Regions from separate parts of the Desulfovibrio sp. 7SRBS1 genome, predicted to be linked through region 4. Evidence: predicted binding sites of a transcription regulator. Region 4 holds the regulator's gene; each other region holds the start of a gene.
What was found. The regulator sigma-54, encoded in region 4, starts transcription at its own class of promoters, with help from an activator protein. The targets are predictions, from matches to a motif close to CTGGCACGGNNNNTGCTT.
Positions count from the first base shown of each region.

Region 1 (4,114 bases), 1.3 Mb from region 4:
AGCCTGAACCCCCATCTGCCTGTTATTCTGGTAACGGGGCGTGACGAGGCGGTGGAAGGAGCCCAGGCTTTGGAAAGCATACGCATGGTAGTGCAGAAGCCCTACAACAAGCTGATTCTCTCCGATGCCATCCGGCAGGTTTTAGTCACTCATTCTCCTTTGAATTCGAGGGGTTGATCCAGTGTCCCGCATCCTTATCATCGACGATGACCGCCAGGTCTGCGAAACCATGGAAAGTCTGATTACCAGGCTGACCTACGACTGTGATTCCGCGGGCAGTTTGGAACGTGCAAGAGAACTGCTGTCCGGTCGGCAGTTCGACGTCGTCTTTCTGGATATCAATCTTCCCGACGTCATCGGATTGCGCATTCTTCCGGAAATCCGCAAGCTGCCCGACGCTCCGGAAGTCATCATCCTTACCGGACAGGGCGATCCCGACGGTGCGGAGCTGGCTATCAGCGAAGGCGCCTGGGACTATTTGCTCAAGCCTTCATCCATCAAGCAGATCAGCCTCACGCTTGGGCGGGCCATCAAATATCATAAGGAAAAAGCGGCTTCCAACGAAGCGGTTGCCCTGGACCTGGAAGGCGTGGTCGGACGCAGCCCGTCGCTGCGCGCCTGTTTTGACCTGGTTGCCCAGGCTGCCCAGTCTGCTTCCAATGCGCTCATTACAGGCGAGACAGGCACCGGCAAGGAATTATTCGCCCGCACCATCCATAAAAACAGCTCCAGGGCGCAGAATAATTTTGTGGTTGTGGACTGTGCCGCCATGACCGGCTCCCTGGTGGAGAGCATCCTCTTTGGCCACAAAAAGGGTGCGTTTACCGGAGCACATCAAGATAACGAAGGGCTTGTGCGCCAGGCAGACGGGGGAACCCTCTTCCTGGACGAGATTGGCGAACTGCCCATGGACATGCAGAAGGCTTTCCTGCGCGTGCTGCAGGAGCGCAGGTTCCGTCCCGTGGGCGACACCCAGGAGATTCACAGCGATTTCAGGCTGATCTCCGCGACGAACAGGGATCTTGAAGCCATGGTCGAGAGGGGCGAATTCCGCCGCGATCTGCTGTTTCGCCTCAAGACCGTACACCTGAACCTGCCACCTCTGCGCAAGCGCCTCGATGATATAAAACACCTGACCCTGCACCATCTGGCGGAGTTGTGCGAACACAACCACATGCCGATTAAAGGCATGGATTCGCACTTCATCCCCACCCTGCAAAGCTACGACTGGCCCGGCAATGTCCGGGAACTGTTCAATGTTCTGGAGCGGGCCTACTACGCTTCGCAGGGGGAAAAGACCATTTACACCATGCATCTGCCCCGCGATATCCGGATCAAGGTCGCCAAGGCCCAGTTTGCCGAGGATGGAAGCGGGCAGGGGGAGGATAACGGTGGACTCCCCGGTGTAGGAATCGGGGGCGGAACACGCCCCGGAGGAACCGCCATGGACGAAAAGCCGGAAGAAGGCTTTACGGAGTCCATGCATTCCACCATGTGTGTGTTCCACGAGGATATGCCGACACTCAGAGAGTTCAAGGGGTTGGCGGAAGTCGAGTACCTCAAGGAGCTGATTCGGAGCACAGACGGTGATCTGGCTACCATGATGGCGCTCTCCGGGCTGTCGCGGTCGCATTTGTATGCGCTGCTCAAAAAGCACGACATGAATATTTGAAGTTTCAGTTTGTTGTTTTGTGCGTCTGATTTTTCGGACACGGTGCGCAAGGGCGCAAACCAGCGGAAGACCTGCGATCCGAAAAAGAAGATTCAACCTCAACCATCAAGTTCTTCCGCCGTATTCTGTCTTCCGGCATGCCACCATGTTGGGGGGCTGTTTTGGAAATAGGACGCCGGCCTCAAGACGAGGCGGACGCTTGCTGTTCGTGAATCCCGGAAAAACGGACGGCCCTTATATATCCCCGGGAACCGCACATTGCGTTAAACATTCTGTTGCATCGGCTTTTCCGTTTTGGGCGGATTGTCTGAAAAAACGGACGCCAATGGGACACTGCCAACCTGTTAAAATAGCTTGACCTTGTTAATGTTCTGTAAACATTAGCTTTGTTTCTGCTCTTTTCGGCTGGCATGAATGTTGATTCTATAGCGCAACGTCGCGGATCCGTAAAAGGCGGGGAATAGCGGGGCCGCGAAGAGACACCTCAATAAAACCCAAGGAGAACTGGGAAATGGCGAAAACCATGAAAACCATCGATGGCAACACTGCTGCTGCGTACGTTGCGTATGCAATGAGCGACACTGCGGCCATCTATCCCATCACCCCGTCGTCCACCATGGGCGAACTGGCCGACGAATGGGCCGCCCAAGGTCAGCTGAACATCTTTGACCAGAAGGTCAATGTGAAGCAGATGCAGAGCGAAGCCGGCGCTGCCGGTGCCGTCCACGGCTCTTTGGCCGCAGGCGCACTGACCAGCACCTTCACTGCCTCTCAGGGCCTGCTGCTCATGATCCCCAACATGTACAAGATTTCCGGTGAACTGCTTCCCGGTGTCTTCCATGTGTCTGCCCGGGCCATTGCCGCCCACGCCCTGTCCATCTTCGGCGACCACCAGGACGTTATGGCATGCCGCCAGACCGGCTTTGCCATGCTGTCCTCCAACTCGGTTCAGGAAGCCATGGATATGGCCCTGGTCTCTCACCTTTCGGCCATCGAATCCAGCGTGCCTTTCCTGCACTTCTTCGACGGCTTCCGGACTTCGCACGAAATCCAGAAGGTCGAGATGATCGATTACGCGGACATGAAGAAATTGGTGAACTTCGACAAGATCGCCGAATTCCGTGCCCGCTCCATGAATCCCGAACATCCTCAGATTCGTGGTACGGCTCAGAACCCGGATATCTACTTCCAGGGTCGCGAAGCCGCCAACCCCTACTACAATAATCTTGCCGCCATCGTTGCGGAAGAGATGCGCAAGGTCAGCGAACTGACCGGTCGCAAATACAGCCTGTTCGACTACGTCGGACATCCCGAAGCCGATCGCGTCATCATTTCCATGGGCTCCGCCTGCGAGACCATCGAAGAAGTGGTCAACCGCCTGAACGCCAATGGCGAAAAGGTCGGTCTGGTCAAGGTGCGCATGTATCGTCCCTTCATTCCCGAAGCCATGCTCGACGCTCTGCCCAAGACGGTGAAGTGCCTGTCCGTTCTGGACCGCACCAAGGAACCCGGCGCGCACGGCGAGCCGCTGTACCTGGACGTGTGCACCGCCCTGCGTGAAAAGGGTTCGGATCTGCCGGTTGTCGGCGGCCGTTATGGTTTGGGCTCCAAGGAGTTCAACCCCGCAATGGTCAAGGCCGTGTACGACAACATGGCTGCCGCCACTCCCCGTAACCACTTCACCGTGGGTATCAAAGACGACGTCACCAACCTGTCTCTGGACGTTGCTCCTTTCGCCGACACCACTCCCGAAGGCACTGTCCAGTGCAAGTTCTGGGGACTGGGTGCCGACGGTACGGTTGGCGCCAACAAGCAGGCCATTAAAATCATCGGTGACAAGACCGACCTGTACGCTCAGGGATACTTTGCCTACGACTCCAAAAAGTCCGGCGGCATCACGGTTTCCCACCTGCGTTTCGGCAAGCAGCCCATCCAGTCCACCTATCTGGTCAACGCGGCCGACTACGTGGCCTGCCACAACCCCAGCTACGTGCACCTGTACGACGTACTGGAAGGCATCAAGGACGGCGGTGTGTTCGTGCTGAACTGCCCCTGGACCGTCGATCAGATGGAATCCGAGCTGCCCGCTGCCATGCGTCGCGTCCTGGCTGAAAAGAATATCCGCCTGTACACCGTCGACGCAGTCAAGATCGCTGCCAGCGTCGGACTGGGCGGACGCATCAATATGATCATGCAGACCGCCTTCTTCAAGCTGGCGGAAGTCATTCCCTTTGATGACGCTGTTGCCTACCTGAAGGAATCCATCAAGAAGGCATACGGCAAGAAGGGTGACAAGATTGTCAACATGAACATCGCTGCAGTTGAACAGGCTGCTGACAACCTTGTCAAAATCGATGTTCCTGCTTCCTGGAAGGACGCCAAGGACGAAACCGCGGCTGTTGTTGCGGACGAGCCCGATTACATCAAGAACATTGCCCGTCC
Region 1 is NZ_JBJKFD010000001.1:1,465,459-1,469,572, reverse strand. It holds gene ACI0FJ_RS06900 (ABC transporter substrate binding protein) at 1-177, shown strand, start outside; gene ACI0FJ_RS06895 (sigma-54-dependent transcriptional regulator) at 182-1,672, shown strand; gene nifJ (pyruvate:ferredoxin (flavodoxin) oxidoreductase) at 2,184-4,114, shown strand, end outside.
Region 1: nifJ (pyruvate:ferredoxin (flavodoxin) oxidoreductase) is a predicted target of sigma-54. The motif match lies at 2,078-2,095, and genes of this name have one in related genera.

Region 2 (4,114 bases), 4.2 Mb from region 4:
ATAAGTCCGTCGGGCATGGCGTCCAAAAGGGTAAAGTGAACCTCTTCCAAGGATGCGAGTCTGCGCCCTTCTTCCCTGTGCCGCACATAGGTGGTGAGCAGAATCATGAGCAGGGCGGCCGCCCCGATGACAAAGCCCATCTGTATGAGGGCGCCCCGCCTGAACTTGTTGTACTGCACAAGATAGGGGTGCAGATCCAGGCCGATGAGGAAATAGACGTCTTTTTTGCCCGGTCCGCAGTCGTCGTCACGGCACATGCTGGAAAGCAGGGGATGCGCGCGCATACCGGAAATAAGCAATTCGCGCCCTTCCCAGCGCACCGGCGCGCTCCACTCGCCGAACTCGCGCAGTTGCCCCATGTCCCGCTCGCTCAGCCGCGGAACCTCGACCAGCCCGCCGGGCGAAGAATACAGCACCGTCCCTTTCGGCCCCACAACCGCCATGAACTGCACATTGCCGTCACGGGCTATTTCCTGAAACAACTCGTCGGAAGGCGGAGCCATGCGCCCGTGGCCGCCGCGTGCGTGGCCGCGCATGGGCCGCATGGAGCGCAGCAGGTTGGCCTGCATGCCGCGCATGATGACGCGCGAGGTCAGGGTCACATGCTCGTCCAGCAGGTTGCGCTGCCTGCGCAATCCGTCCCAGGTAAAAAACACCAGTCCGGCGCACAAAAGGGACAGGGCCAATGCGGCAAGAAGCATCGGCCCACTGTCGTTTCTTTCAGATCGTATCTGCATGGCGGTACGTATATTCAGTTCTTCTCGGCAAAAGCCTTGAGCAGTTGGTAGATATCCATGGGTTGGCGTCCGGCCTTGGCGGCAATCTGCTTGATGGTCATGTCTCCGGTTGCCGTTACATCCTGTGCGGCAAGGTAGTGTACGGCAGCCTGTTCATCAAGCCCGTACTGGCTGCACAAGGAGGAAAAGCTTAGTTTCCCCATACCTTCCGGCGGCATGGCGGGCATGGCGACCTTGCCGCCCGTTCCCTTTTTTATGATCTCGAAAATCTGCTGAGGCGATGCGTCGTTGCGTGCGGCGATATCGGCAAGCGTCTCTTCGCCCGTTGCGGTTATCCCCGCTTCCCAGAGAAGTGTCACCGCCTCCTGCTCGCTCACGCCCATGTAGCCTGCGAACTTTTTCAGTTTGGAAAGCTCGGCATGGCCGTAGGGCGGTGCGCCCAACGTTTGGATATGCCCTTCCTTGATGTGTTCGGAAAAATCCAAAATCTGCTGCATGGGAGGCAGGCCGAAGAACGTGCCCACGGCAAAATAGAGCGTAAGCACCAAGGCCGCTGTTGTAGGAACGGTAAGCACCACCAGGTCGCGGGCCTTGTTCTTCATATAGGCCATGATGGCCTTCCAGTTGTAGTACATGTGCAGCAGCCCTGCGACCAGAAACAAGAACCCCGTGGTGATGTGGAGAGCATCCCAGCTTCCCTTGGAAAGCCCCCAGAAGCGCCAGTCCGCCCAATACGCCACCCGACCATGAGGTTCGATATACAGGATGATGCTCGTAAGCAGGACAAAGACACCGGACAGAAAAAGCACCATGGATGTCGTTTTACGCAGCATGTTGCAACTCCGAGGTAAAACTTTTGCTACGGCCACCTGGAGGGTACATCAGCCTGTGAACAGCGGGCAATTCTTATTGTTGCAGCAGGGGAAAAAAGTGGCGGGCGGGACCGGGCAGTCCCGCCAGCCGGGGAGGAGGATGAAGTCGGGATGTATGGGTGTTATATATCCCTGGAGATTACTGTGTTACTCTGTTCGCTATATATTATCCGTGTGCCCGCACGGTTAGAATCTTCCGCAGCCGCCGCGTCCGTGGTAGCCGTGTCCGCCACGACCGCCGAAACCTTGGCCGGCCTGCATGCCGTTATAGTCGGGACCGGGGCAGTTGGTGTAGCCCATGCCACCGCCCATACCAGAGCCCATGCCGCCGCGCATACCGGGGCCACCGCCGGGGCAGTTGCCGAAATTGGGACCGAAGCCTCTGATGCCGACTTCCTTTTCAACTCTGTCACCGTACGTCTGACGCATATTGTGCAGCTTGATGTGCAGCTGATTGATGTCGTTCACCAACCCGCTGATGTACTTGGGGTCTGCATTGGGGTTGCTGGAAAGGGCATTGAGCTCGGTATTCTTGGCCCAGATGTCCTGACGCAGTGTGTAGGCTTTGTCCTGAAATTCCTTCATAATATTTGTGAAGGCCTTCTGCTTTTCAGGAGCAAGCTGGCTATAGATTGATCCGTTGCGTCCCCCTTGGCCGGGGCCATACGAGTTGGCCATGGCTGTGGCGGCTGCAAGCAGGACCACCAGGGCAGATGTCGCGAAGATGGTTGCATTTTTACGGGTCATGTTGGTCTCCTTTGTATTAAGGCCTGTCGCCATTTGCCTTGGGTATAGCAGGCACCGTGCCAAACTTTAATATCCTTTAAAAACAGGATTTTACAGAATTCAGTCTTTTTTCACCCCATACTTATGTGCAAGTAATTGCACTTCAAAGTGCAAAATGTGCAAAGAGTGCACATTTGAACTGCCATGTGCAATCCACCTTGCCTGCACTTGCCCTTTCCTCTTCGTTGACAGGCCACAGGGAAGCGGCTACCTCTCCCCTAAATGTTTGTATGGAGGGAATCATGCGCGAAAAAGTAGAAGCCGCACTGGATAAAATCCGTCCCGTACTTCAGGCTGACGGCGGCAATGTGGAACTGGTGGATATCACGGACAACGGCATCGTCCAGGTCCGCCTTCAGGGAGCCTGCCATGGCTGTCCCATGTCCCAGATTACTTTGAAAAACGGCGTAGAACGGGTCATCCTCAAAGAAGTCCCGGAAGTCAAAGGCGTGGAATCGGTCTAGCAGACTGAAAAGAACCCTCCGCAGGCTGCTGCGCAAAGCAATGCTCCGGTTTTCCATCTCTATTTAAGGAGAGATGAGAGCCGGAACGCGCTCCAAACAGACTTCTTGCGGACGGCTGTACGGAGTTTTCTGCCGGACAACTTGTTCCGGCCGCCCCTTGACGCTACGAACAAGGGCGCTTTCACCTGTGGCGGAAGCGCCTTTGTCATACGTTGTCGCCCTATCGGGCCGAACGTTGCCGGGCCGGATACTGTCCGAGCCTGGGCGCACACAACAAATTTCCGCGCCGGTAATCCGGCGCATAGCCAATAACGGCAATGGAGAATAATTTATGAGTCGCATGGTCACACGTTTTGCTCCCAGCCCCACGGGATTCCTCCATGTGGGCGGAGCACGCACTGCCATTTTTTCCTGGCTTTTGGCCAAACACAATCAGGGCCGCTTTGTCCTGCGCGTGGAAGACACGGACCGCCAACGCTCCACACCGGAGGCCACACAGGCCATTCTGGACGGCCTGAACTGGCTGGGACTGGACTGGGACGAACTTGAATACCAGAGCCAGCGCACCGAGCTGCACAACCAATACATCGACAAGCTGCTGGAATCCGGCCAGGCCTACTGGTGCGAATGTTCGCCCGAAACAGTCGATGCCATGCGCGAAAAAGCCCGTGAAGAAGGCCGCAAGCCCAAGTATGACGGAAGCTGCAGGGACAAGAACCTCGGCCCCGGCGAAGGTCGCGTGGTCCGGCTCAAGGCTCCCCTTACAGGCTCCACGGATTACATGGATATGGTCAAAGGCCATATTTCCTGGCCCAATCAGGAAATGGACGACATGATCCTGCGCCGCAGTGACGGCAGCCCCACCTACAACCTGGCCGTTGTGGTGGACGACCACACCATGGGCATTACCCATGTGCTGCGTGGCGAGGACCACGTTGCCAACACGCCCCGGCAGATACTCATCTACCAGGCTTTGGGCCTTACCCCGCCCGCCTTCGGCCATGTGCCCATGATCCTGGGGCCGGACAAGAAAAAACTTTCCAAACGCCACGGCGCTACCAGCGTCATCGAGTACGAGAAAGACGGCATTCTGCCCGAAGCCATGCTCAACTATCTGACCCGCCTCGGCTGGTCGCATGGCGATCAGGAGATTTTCTCCCGCGAAGAACTCATCGAGTTTTTCACCACGGACAACCTCGGCTCTTCCGCCGCCGTGTTCGACACCACCAAGCTGCACTGGCTCAACGCCCAGTAC
Region 2 is NZ_JBJKFD010000001.1:4,402,703-4,406,816, reverse strand. It holds gene ACI0FJ_RS19450 (two-component system sensor histidine kinase NtrB) at 1-701, opposite strand, end outside; gene ACI0FJ_RS19445 (DUF4405 domain-containing protein) at 752-1,570, opposite strand; gene ACI0FJ_RS19440 (periplasmic heavy metal sensor) at 1,796-2,356, opposite strand; gene ACI0FJ_RS19435 (NifU family protein) at 2,638-2,859, shown strand; gene gltX (glutamate--tRNA ligase) at 3,191-4,114, shown strand, end outside.
Region 2: ACI0FJ_RS19440 (periplasmic heavy metal sensor) is a predicted target of sigma-54. The motif match lies at 2,402-2,419, and genes of this name have one in related genera.

Region 3 (4,114 bases), 1.9 Mb from region 4:
ATGGGCGACAACCGCGACCACTCGTCCGACTCCCGTTGCTGGGGATTTGTGGACCGCTCCGCCATCATCGGCAAGGCCTGGATCATCTACTGGTCTTGGGAAGGCCCCACGTTCATCCGCTGGAACAGGATAGGCCGAATTCTGCACTAAACGCAGCGAACCGACTCTTCCTTTGGAACGCCATCAGAAACGTCTCTTGTTTGCGCAAGAGGCGTTTTTTAATTCGCCACACAAACACCTGTGCCCATCACAATTGCCATTGGATTTTAAGCCCGCGAGAACGTATACAGAGGATGTCCGTCGAAATAGACGGCAGAACATGAACCGCCCGCCGCCTTCTTTCGGGCCTGTGCAGCGGGCACAACCCCACAAACGTGACCATGAAAATACTTGCAGGCGACATCGGCGGAACCAACACCAGGCTGGCTGTTTACACCACGGAAGAACGGCTTAGCCCGGTAACTCCAATCAAAAAATACACCAACAGGCAGTTCAAGGGGCTTGACGAAATCATCGCGGAATTTCTGGATGGTTCGCCCCATGCCGACCATCTGGAAAAAGCCTGTTTCGATGTTGCCGGTCCCATTATCGACAACCGCGTGGACGCCACCAACCTTCCCTGGAGCATCCGGGCCTCCGAACTTGTGGAAGCTTTGGGCGGCCTGCCCGTCACCCTGCTCAACGACCTGGAAGCCATGGCCTACGCCGTTCCTCATCTTTCCCAAGACGACCTGCAGGAAATCAACCCAGGCAAACCGCAGGACAAGGCACCCAAGGCCATTGTCGCTCCGGGCACGGGACTGGGCGAGGCGTACCTTACATGGGGCGGCTCATGCTACCAGGCGCACAGCAGTGAGGGCGGACACACGGACTTCGGCCCGCGTACCGATACGGAGATGGAGCTGCTGGCCTACCTGCGCAAAACCCTGCACCGGGTGAGCTACGAGCGGGTCTGTTCCGGCATGGGCACTCCCAACCTGTTCAATTTTCTTCGCGACACGGGCCGCTACCCGGTCCCTGAAGCTTTGCAGGCCGAACTGGACGCCAATCCGGACATGACTGCTGTCATACTGGGCAATGGCATGAAAAATCCCGACAAGTATCCCATCTGCAAGGCCGTACTGGACCTGTTTGTCGCCATCCTCGGTTCAGAAGCAGGCAACCTCGCGCTCAAGCTGGGGCCCCACGGCGGACTGTACGTGGGCGGAGGCATCCCCCTGCACATTGCCGAAGCCGTGCACAGCGCCGCCTTTATGGAAGCCTTTTTGGACAAGGGCCGCCTGAGCCCCATGGTAAAGGAAATTCCGGTGTACCTGATCACCAACTCCGACCCGGCACTGACCGGATCGGCAGCCCACGCCTTGGAACTCTAAGAATTCCGGTCTGTGCTCTGGTAATTCCGGCCTGTGCTCTGGTAATTCCGGCCTGTGCTCTGGTAATTCCGGCCTGTGCTCTGGTAATTCCGGCCTGTGCTCTGGTAATTCCGGCCTGTGCAGGGGCGTGGCAGCCATGCCCCCGCGCATGCCGACCGGCATCAGAATTTGGGGGGCCTGTTGCCCTCCGTCCGCCGCCTGGAACACCATATTGCAGCTCCCACGCCCCCTGACAGCCGCCCCTCTCCCCTCCCAGAGGGCTTATTTGGGAGCTTATTTTTTGGAAGGCACGTATTCGACCGACCACATGGCCGCACTTTCAGGGCTATCGCGGCATCCCCTCCCGCCGTCCAGAGCGGCGAAATCGGACCGCAGACGGTTTTCAATATCCTGAGTTCCAGCGAAAGACTGAACAAAAAATACGAAAAATGTATTTTTACCACACCATCAGACTCTTATTCTGCTTTTGAATCGACAAAAAGAGTCACCCGAAGCATTTTGCCCACTTAAAACACATTTTTCCCCTTCAAAAAAGCTTCACATCACTAATTTGTTGTATAAAAAAGCACCATTATTCCATTTTTGTAAAACTAATATTTTATCTGATTATACAACATGTTGTTTTTATTAACTTTTGCAGTTTTCGTATTGGCACGATAAATGCTTAATAGAAAGCATGTCACCTCGTGTACGCCAACTCAAGCTTTCCGCACTGCTCGGCATCTGCCAGGTCATCGACAAGGCACTCGACATTGAGCAGACCCTTGCGGACATACTCAGGATACTGTCGGAGCAGTTGGCTATGCAACGCGCTACGGTGACGTTGTACGACAAACGCTCCGGCCTGCTGAACATCAGCGCTTCCTACGGACTGCGACCCGAAGAAATCCGTCGGGGGGTCTACCGCCTGGACGAAGGGGTTACCGGACGCATCTTTCTGACGGGAGAGCCGTACTACGTGCCGGACGTCAGCCGCGAGCCCCTTTTTCTGGACAAGACAGGGGCCCGCAGGGTGCAAAAAAACAAACTGTCTTTCCTTGGCGTTCCCATCCTCATGGGTGGGGAATCCATGGGCGTTCTCAACGTGGACAGGTTGTTTCTGGACGATGTCGAAGTCGAGGAAGATATCGACTTTCTATCGGCCGTTGCCACGCTTATCGCCCAACTCGTCAGTCTCAACGAAAAAATTCGCAAACGCGAAGAAGTGCTCAAGGCGGAAAACGTCCAGCTCCGCAGTCAGCTTTCGCGCGAGAACCGCGGGCCCTACATCGTGGGTCGTTCCCATGCCATGAAGGAGGTCCAGCGCCAGCTCGAACGTGTCGCGCCCACCAAAGCCACGGTCCTGCTCCTTGGGGAGTCCGGGGTGGGTAAATCGCTCATCGCCCGCATCATCCACGAACTGTCCGACCGCAAGGCCTATCCCTTCATCAAGGTGAACTGTGCCGCCATTCCGGAAAACCTGCTGGAAAGCGAGTTGTTCGGTTCGGAAAAAGGCGCCTTTACCGGTGCCACCCGCACCCGCCCGGGACGCTTTGAGGAAGCCTGCGGAGGAACCATATTTCTGGACGAAATCGGCGAGCTGGCCATGCCGTTGCAGGCAAAAATGCTGCGCGTGCTCCAGGACAAGGAGTTCGAACGGCTCGGGTCCAGCCGAACCAGAACCGTGGACGTGCGCATCATTACGGCCACCAACCGGGACCTCAGCCAGCTGGCTGCCAACGGAGCCTTCCGGCCCGACCTGTACTACCGCCTGAGCGTCTTTCCCATTACCGTGCCGCCCCTGCGGGACCGCAAGGAAGACGTGGCCGGTCTGCTCAACCATTTTCTCAACAAGGCCACCCACGACTACGGCCGCACCCTCTCCCTCACCCCGGAGGCACTGGACGCCCTTACCGGATACAATTGGCCCGGCAACGTCCGAGAGATGGAAAACCTCATCGAACGGCTCGTCATCATGGCCGATCAGGAACGGGTGGGCATGAACTTCATCCAGAACCACCTGACCGCAACAAATTCCAGTGCGTCGGGAGCTTCCGGAGAAGCTTTCGCCGTGCAGCCGGAATACTTTCCCCAACAGGACGAGACGGATATCGGCTACCACCTGCCAGCGGGGGCCTCCCTGGCAGACATGGAACGCCACGAAGTGGTGGCCGCCCTGGAACGCACCGGATGGGTGCAGTACAAGGCCGCGGCCGAGCTGGGCCTTACCCCGCGCCAGATGGGCTACCGGGTCCGCAAGTTCGGCCTGGAAACCGTTATTGCCGAAGGCCGAGCCAGACAGCGGCGCAGCAAGTAAACGCTTTTCCGTATTCCGCCTGATGAAATGCAACGCCACGGCATTTCCTCAATTTTCATAACCTCCTGAGGAGTTGGTTATCGGCCGGGACATGCCATGTGTTCCGGCCTTTTTCATGCAAAATTGCCCGTGCCTTCTTCCCCTTCTCCCTTCTCTCTTTCCTGCCAAGACCAGCCCAGACCATGTCTCGGCCCGCCTTCATTTGCCAGGTTGCACTCTCCCCCTTTTCACCAGCCCATACAAAAAAGGAGGTCCCGGTGTCGGCACACACCAGGACCTCGTGATGGGAGGGGGCTCCCTATTTGGCAGCCCCAATGGGAGTTGGGTAACTTTTCTCAGCCGCAGCCTTCTCCGCCGCCGGAGCAACCGCCGCCGCATGCCCTGGCCTTGCGGGCCGAAAATGCGCTCAGGTCGCCGGTGCGGTACAGCGCGTCCAGATTGTCGG
Region 3 is NZ_JBJKFD010000001.1:2,038,435-2,042,548, forward strand. It holds gene lepB (signal peptidase I) at 1-150, shown strand, start outside; gene glk (glucokinase) at 381-1,373, shown strand; gene nifA (nif-specific transcriptional activator NifA) at 2,050-3,669, shown strand; gene ACI0FJ_RS09410 (radical SAM protein) at 4,005-4,114, opposite strand, start outside.
Region 3: nifA (nif-specific transcriptional activator NifA) is a predicted target of sigma-54. The motif match lies at 2,022-2,039, and genes of this name have one in related genera.

Region 4 (4,114 bases):
AATGCTCGCCGAGACAAAAATTCCGTTGGAGCTTTCTCTCCCAGAGCTATCAAATTTTTTGGAAAAGGGGCTGACGCCTTTGATTTTATGTCCAGCCATCAGGTGGACCTGGTGCTTTGCGACAGTCAGCTCAATGATATGGACGCCCCCCGTTTTCTCAAACTGCTGCGCCAGAACATGAACCTCAAAAAGATACCCGTGGTCATGGTGACCATGGAAAATCAGAAAAACAAGGTTCTGGATTGCATTTCCGCAGGGTGCACCGGGTATATCCTGCGTCCGTATTCCATGGATACCTTTGAGCGGCATATCAAGCTTGCCCGCAATATCGAGACGTTCAGCGAAATCGAGGAAATCCAGCTGGAAGAAGCCCAGAACATGGTCAGTATGGGCGAGTTCGACGACGCCATCGAAGCCTTTGAAGAGATCATCACCATCCAGGACGACGCCCAGAAGTATTACGACATGGGCTGCAGTTTCCTGTTTCGCCGCAAGTACGGCAAGGCCATTATCGCCTTTAAAAAGGCGGTCAAGCTCAACGATCTTTTTGCCGAGGCGTACAAGGGACTGGCCGATGCCTACAAGGGCAAGGGCGATATGGAAAATTGCCGCTCCTTTCTCAAGAAGGCGGCTGAAATTCACGCCCAATTCGATCGTCTGGAAGAAACCAAGGCTCTGTTCATCGAAATTCTCAAGTTCGAAAGCGAAGCTCCGAACCCGTTCAACACCCTGGGGGTGCGGTTGCGCCGCGAGGGCGATTACGTGGGAGCCCTGCACGCCTACGAGCAGGCCATAAAAATTACGCCGGAAGACGAAAATATCTATTTCAACAAGTCCAAGGCCCATTATTTCATGGGCGATCTGGAAAGGGCAAATGATGCCTTGGTCGAAGCATTGAAACGCAAACCCGACTTTACGGAAGCTGCGAAATTATACAAAAAAATCAACAAAAAAGAGTGGGCTCAGGGGGGCGAGACCCCGGAGCCGGAGGAAAACGGCCGTCCCCGCGCCATGGTGGACGACACCTGATTGCTCTTTGGGGCAATGCTGAGGCCAGCCCATGAAGCTGAGAAAAAAACCGCAGGGAGCATCTCCTGCGGTTTTTTTCTGATGAAGACCGCAAGTGGGGAAGGCCGAACTCTCTGCTGCATCATGTTCTTGCCTGGAGCATTCAACTTGCGGGGGCAGGCTGCACTGGACTTTTTCCGCCCAGCTTGTACAACATGGCTTTGCATATCCCGCAGGCCATTTAGGTTGCCTGCCTAATTATAGGTAGTGAGGAATCGCCATGGAAATGACCGTCGTTCAGATTGAAAATCCCGAGTCCCTGAATTTGGTTCTGGGAATGTCTCATTTTATCAAAACGGTGGAAGACCTGCACGAGGCTGTCGTGGGCACGGTCCCGGGGGCGAAATTCGGTATCGCCTTTTGCGAGGCCTCGGACAAATGCCTGGTGCGGTGGTCGGGCACGGACGATGAGCTGGTGGAACTGGCCAGGAAGAATGCGTACACCCTGTCGTGCGGGCACAGCTTCATCATCTTTATGCGCGACATGTTCCCCATCAATATAAAGAACACCCTGATGAACGTTCCTGAAGTCGTCCGCCTGTTCTGCTGCACAGCCAACCCTGTACAGGTCATTGTGGCGGAAACCGATCAGGGGCGGGGGATTATGGGAGTAATTGACGGTTTTACTTCTGCCGGGATCGAAACCGAGGATGACATTGCCGCTCGCAAAGGATTTTTGCGGGCCATCGGATACAAGGCCTGAGCCTTTTTCTTAGAGCTGAAAGCGGGTAAAAAACAGCCCGTCATCGTGAGGTGGCGGGCTTTTTTTAGAATTGGAAAATGGGAAAGGGCGCATGAAGATTTCGTAGCGAAAAGGGGGAGACGACCTGGCAACCGCAGGGATGCTGCATTTTTTTCTTTTATGGGAACATTTTGGCCTTTTTGTTGCATACTGGGGCAGAGTATGGCATATTGGATTCACGAGTAACAGGTAGGGAAAAACCTGTAAGATCAGTCTTGTCGGGGCTTGTCGGAGTGCTTATTTTTTACTCTGGCCAGTTCCTGTACAGCTTTTTATCTGGAGATAACGTACTTCATAATGGGTCTCGAACTCAGGCAACAATTAAAGCTCACGCAACAGCTGGTGATGACGCCGCAGTTGCAGCAGGCTATCAAACTTCTTCAGCTTTCCCGCCTCGAATTGATGGAGACGGTGCAGCAGGAACTTCTGGAAAATCCTTTTCTGGAAGAAGGGCCTGTTGTCGCCGAAGTTTCCGGATCGGACGATGCGGGCGACGTGCAAACGTCGAAGGCGGAAGACGTTTCACCGGCTACGGCGGCTGATGAGTCTGTAACCGCTTTGCGTGATGCGGATTGGGAAGACTATCTTGGCGAGTTTTCAAGCACGGCCAAGCAGTCCATGTCCCGCAATGCCGAAGTGCCCGAAGAGGGCATGAGTTTCGAGGCTCGTCTTTCTTCCAAGCCATCTTTGGAAGGACACATCGCCTGGCAGATGCGTCTTTCCGACCTTACGGAACATGAAGTTCTCATCGGCGAACATATTATCGGCAACCTCGACAGGCTGGGCTATCTGCAGGCCGACGTGGAGGAAATCGCCAGCGAGACCGACTCGGACGTTGAAGATGTAGAGCGCGTTCTTCACCGCGTTCAGCGTCTCGATCCGGTAGGTATTGCCGCACGTACGCCCCGTGAGTGTCTTTTGATTCAGCTGGAAGTTGAAGAATACCAAGACCCTGTGCTTCTTTCCCTGGTCGGCGACCACCTGGAAGATCTGGAAAAGCGTCGCTACAAGCCGTTGTTGCGCAAGTTCAAGATGACCATGGAAGAGTTGCATGATTATCTTGAGACGATCCAGACCCTTGATCCCATGCCCGGAGCGAGTTTTGGATCTGAAGATCCTATTTACGTCAGCCCGGACGCCTATGTGTACAAGTACGAGGATGATTTTGTCATCGTGCTCAATGACGACGGGTTGCCCAAGCTGCAGATCAACGACTCCTACTCCGACAGCCTGAAGAGCGGCGGAGCCGGTGCGGACAAGGACTTTTTCCAAGAAAAGATGCGGTCTGCCGTCTGGCTTATGAAGAGCCTGTACCAGCGGCAACGTACCCTTTACAAAGTAATAGAAAGTCTGCTCAAATTTCAGAGGGATTTTTTCGAGGAAGGCGTAACGCGGCTCAAGCCGCTCATCCTCAAGGATGTGGCTGACGACATCTCCATGCACGAGTCGACGGTCAGCCGCATTACCACAAGCAAGTACGTGGCCACGCCGCACGGTACTTTTGAATTGAAGTTCTTTTTCAACAGCGCTTTGGATCTCGACGACGGCAGTCAGGTAGGTTCGGAAAGCGTGAAGGCGCTCATTAAAAAAATAGTGGACGACGAGAACCCCAAAAAGCCATTCTCTGACGAGAAGATCGCAGAAATGCTCAAGGAGAAACTACAGGTCAACATTGCCCGTCGGACTGTTGCCAAATACCGCACGGCGCTCGGCATTGCATCGTCGAGCAAGCGGAAGCAATATTTCTGAGTTGCGTAACCGAAATTAGGAGGTAGCCTATGAACATGGCGTTTAATTTCAAGAACTTCGAGCCCTCTGACCACTTGAAGAACTACGCCTCCAACCGGTTTGGCAAGCTGGCCAAGTACTTCAACAATCTGGAAAACGTAGACGTTCAGGTCAATTTGTCTGTGGAGAAGTTCAGGCAAATGGCGGAAGTCATTGTCGTTGCAGATAATCTGCATCTTTCCGCTTACGAGGAAAGCGAAGACATGTACGCCACCACCGACATGGTCCTGGACAAGGTCGTCGCCCAGGTGAAGAAGAGCAAGGCTAAGAAGCAAAGTCGCCGTGATGCCATGTCCGATAAGGTCGGGCGGATGGAGGCTGTGCTTACTGGCGGTTCGGACGATGGGAGCCGGAGGCCGGCCATCGTTCATTCGGACAAGTTTGAAGTAAAGCCCATGGACCTCGATGAGGCGGCCATGAAGCTTCATTCGCTCAATTACGAATTCCTTGTGTTTCGCAATGCCGCCAACGAGCGGGTAAACGTTTTGTACAAGCGGAACGACGGGGATTTTGGTC
Region 4 is NZ_JBJKFD010000001.1:160,510-164,623, forward strand. It holds gene ACI0FJ_RS00825 (tetratricopeptide repeat protein) at 88-1,029, shown strand; gene ACI0FJ_RS00830 (adenosine-specific kinase) at 1,289-1,771, shown strand; gene rpoN (RNA polymerase factor sigma-54) at 2,108-3,559, shown strand; gene hpf (ribosome hibernation-promoting factor, HPF/YfiA family) at 3,589-4,114, shown strand, end outside.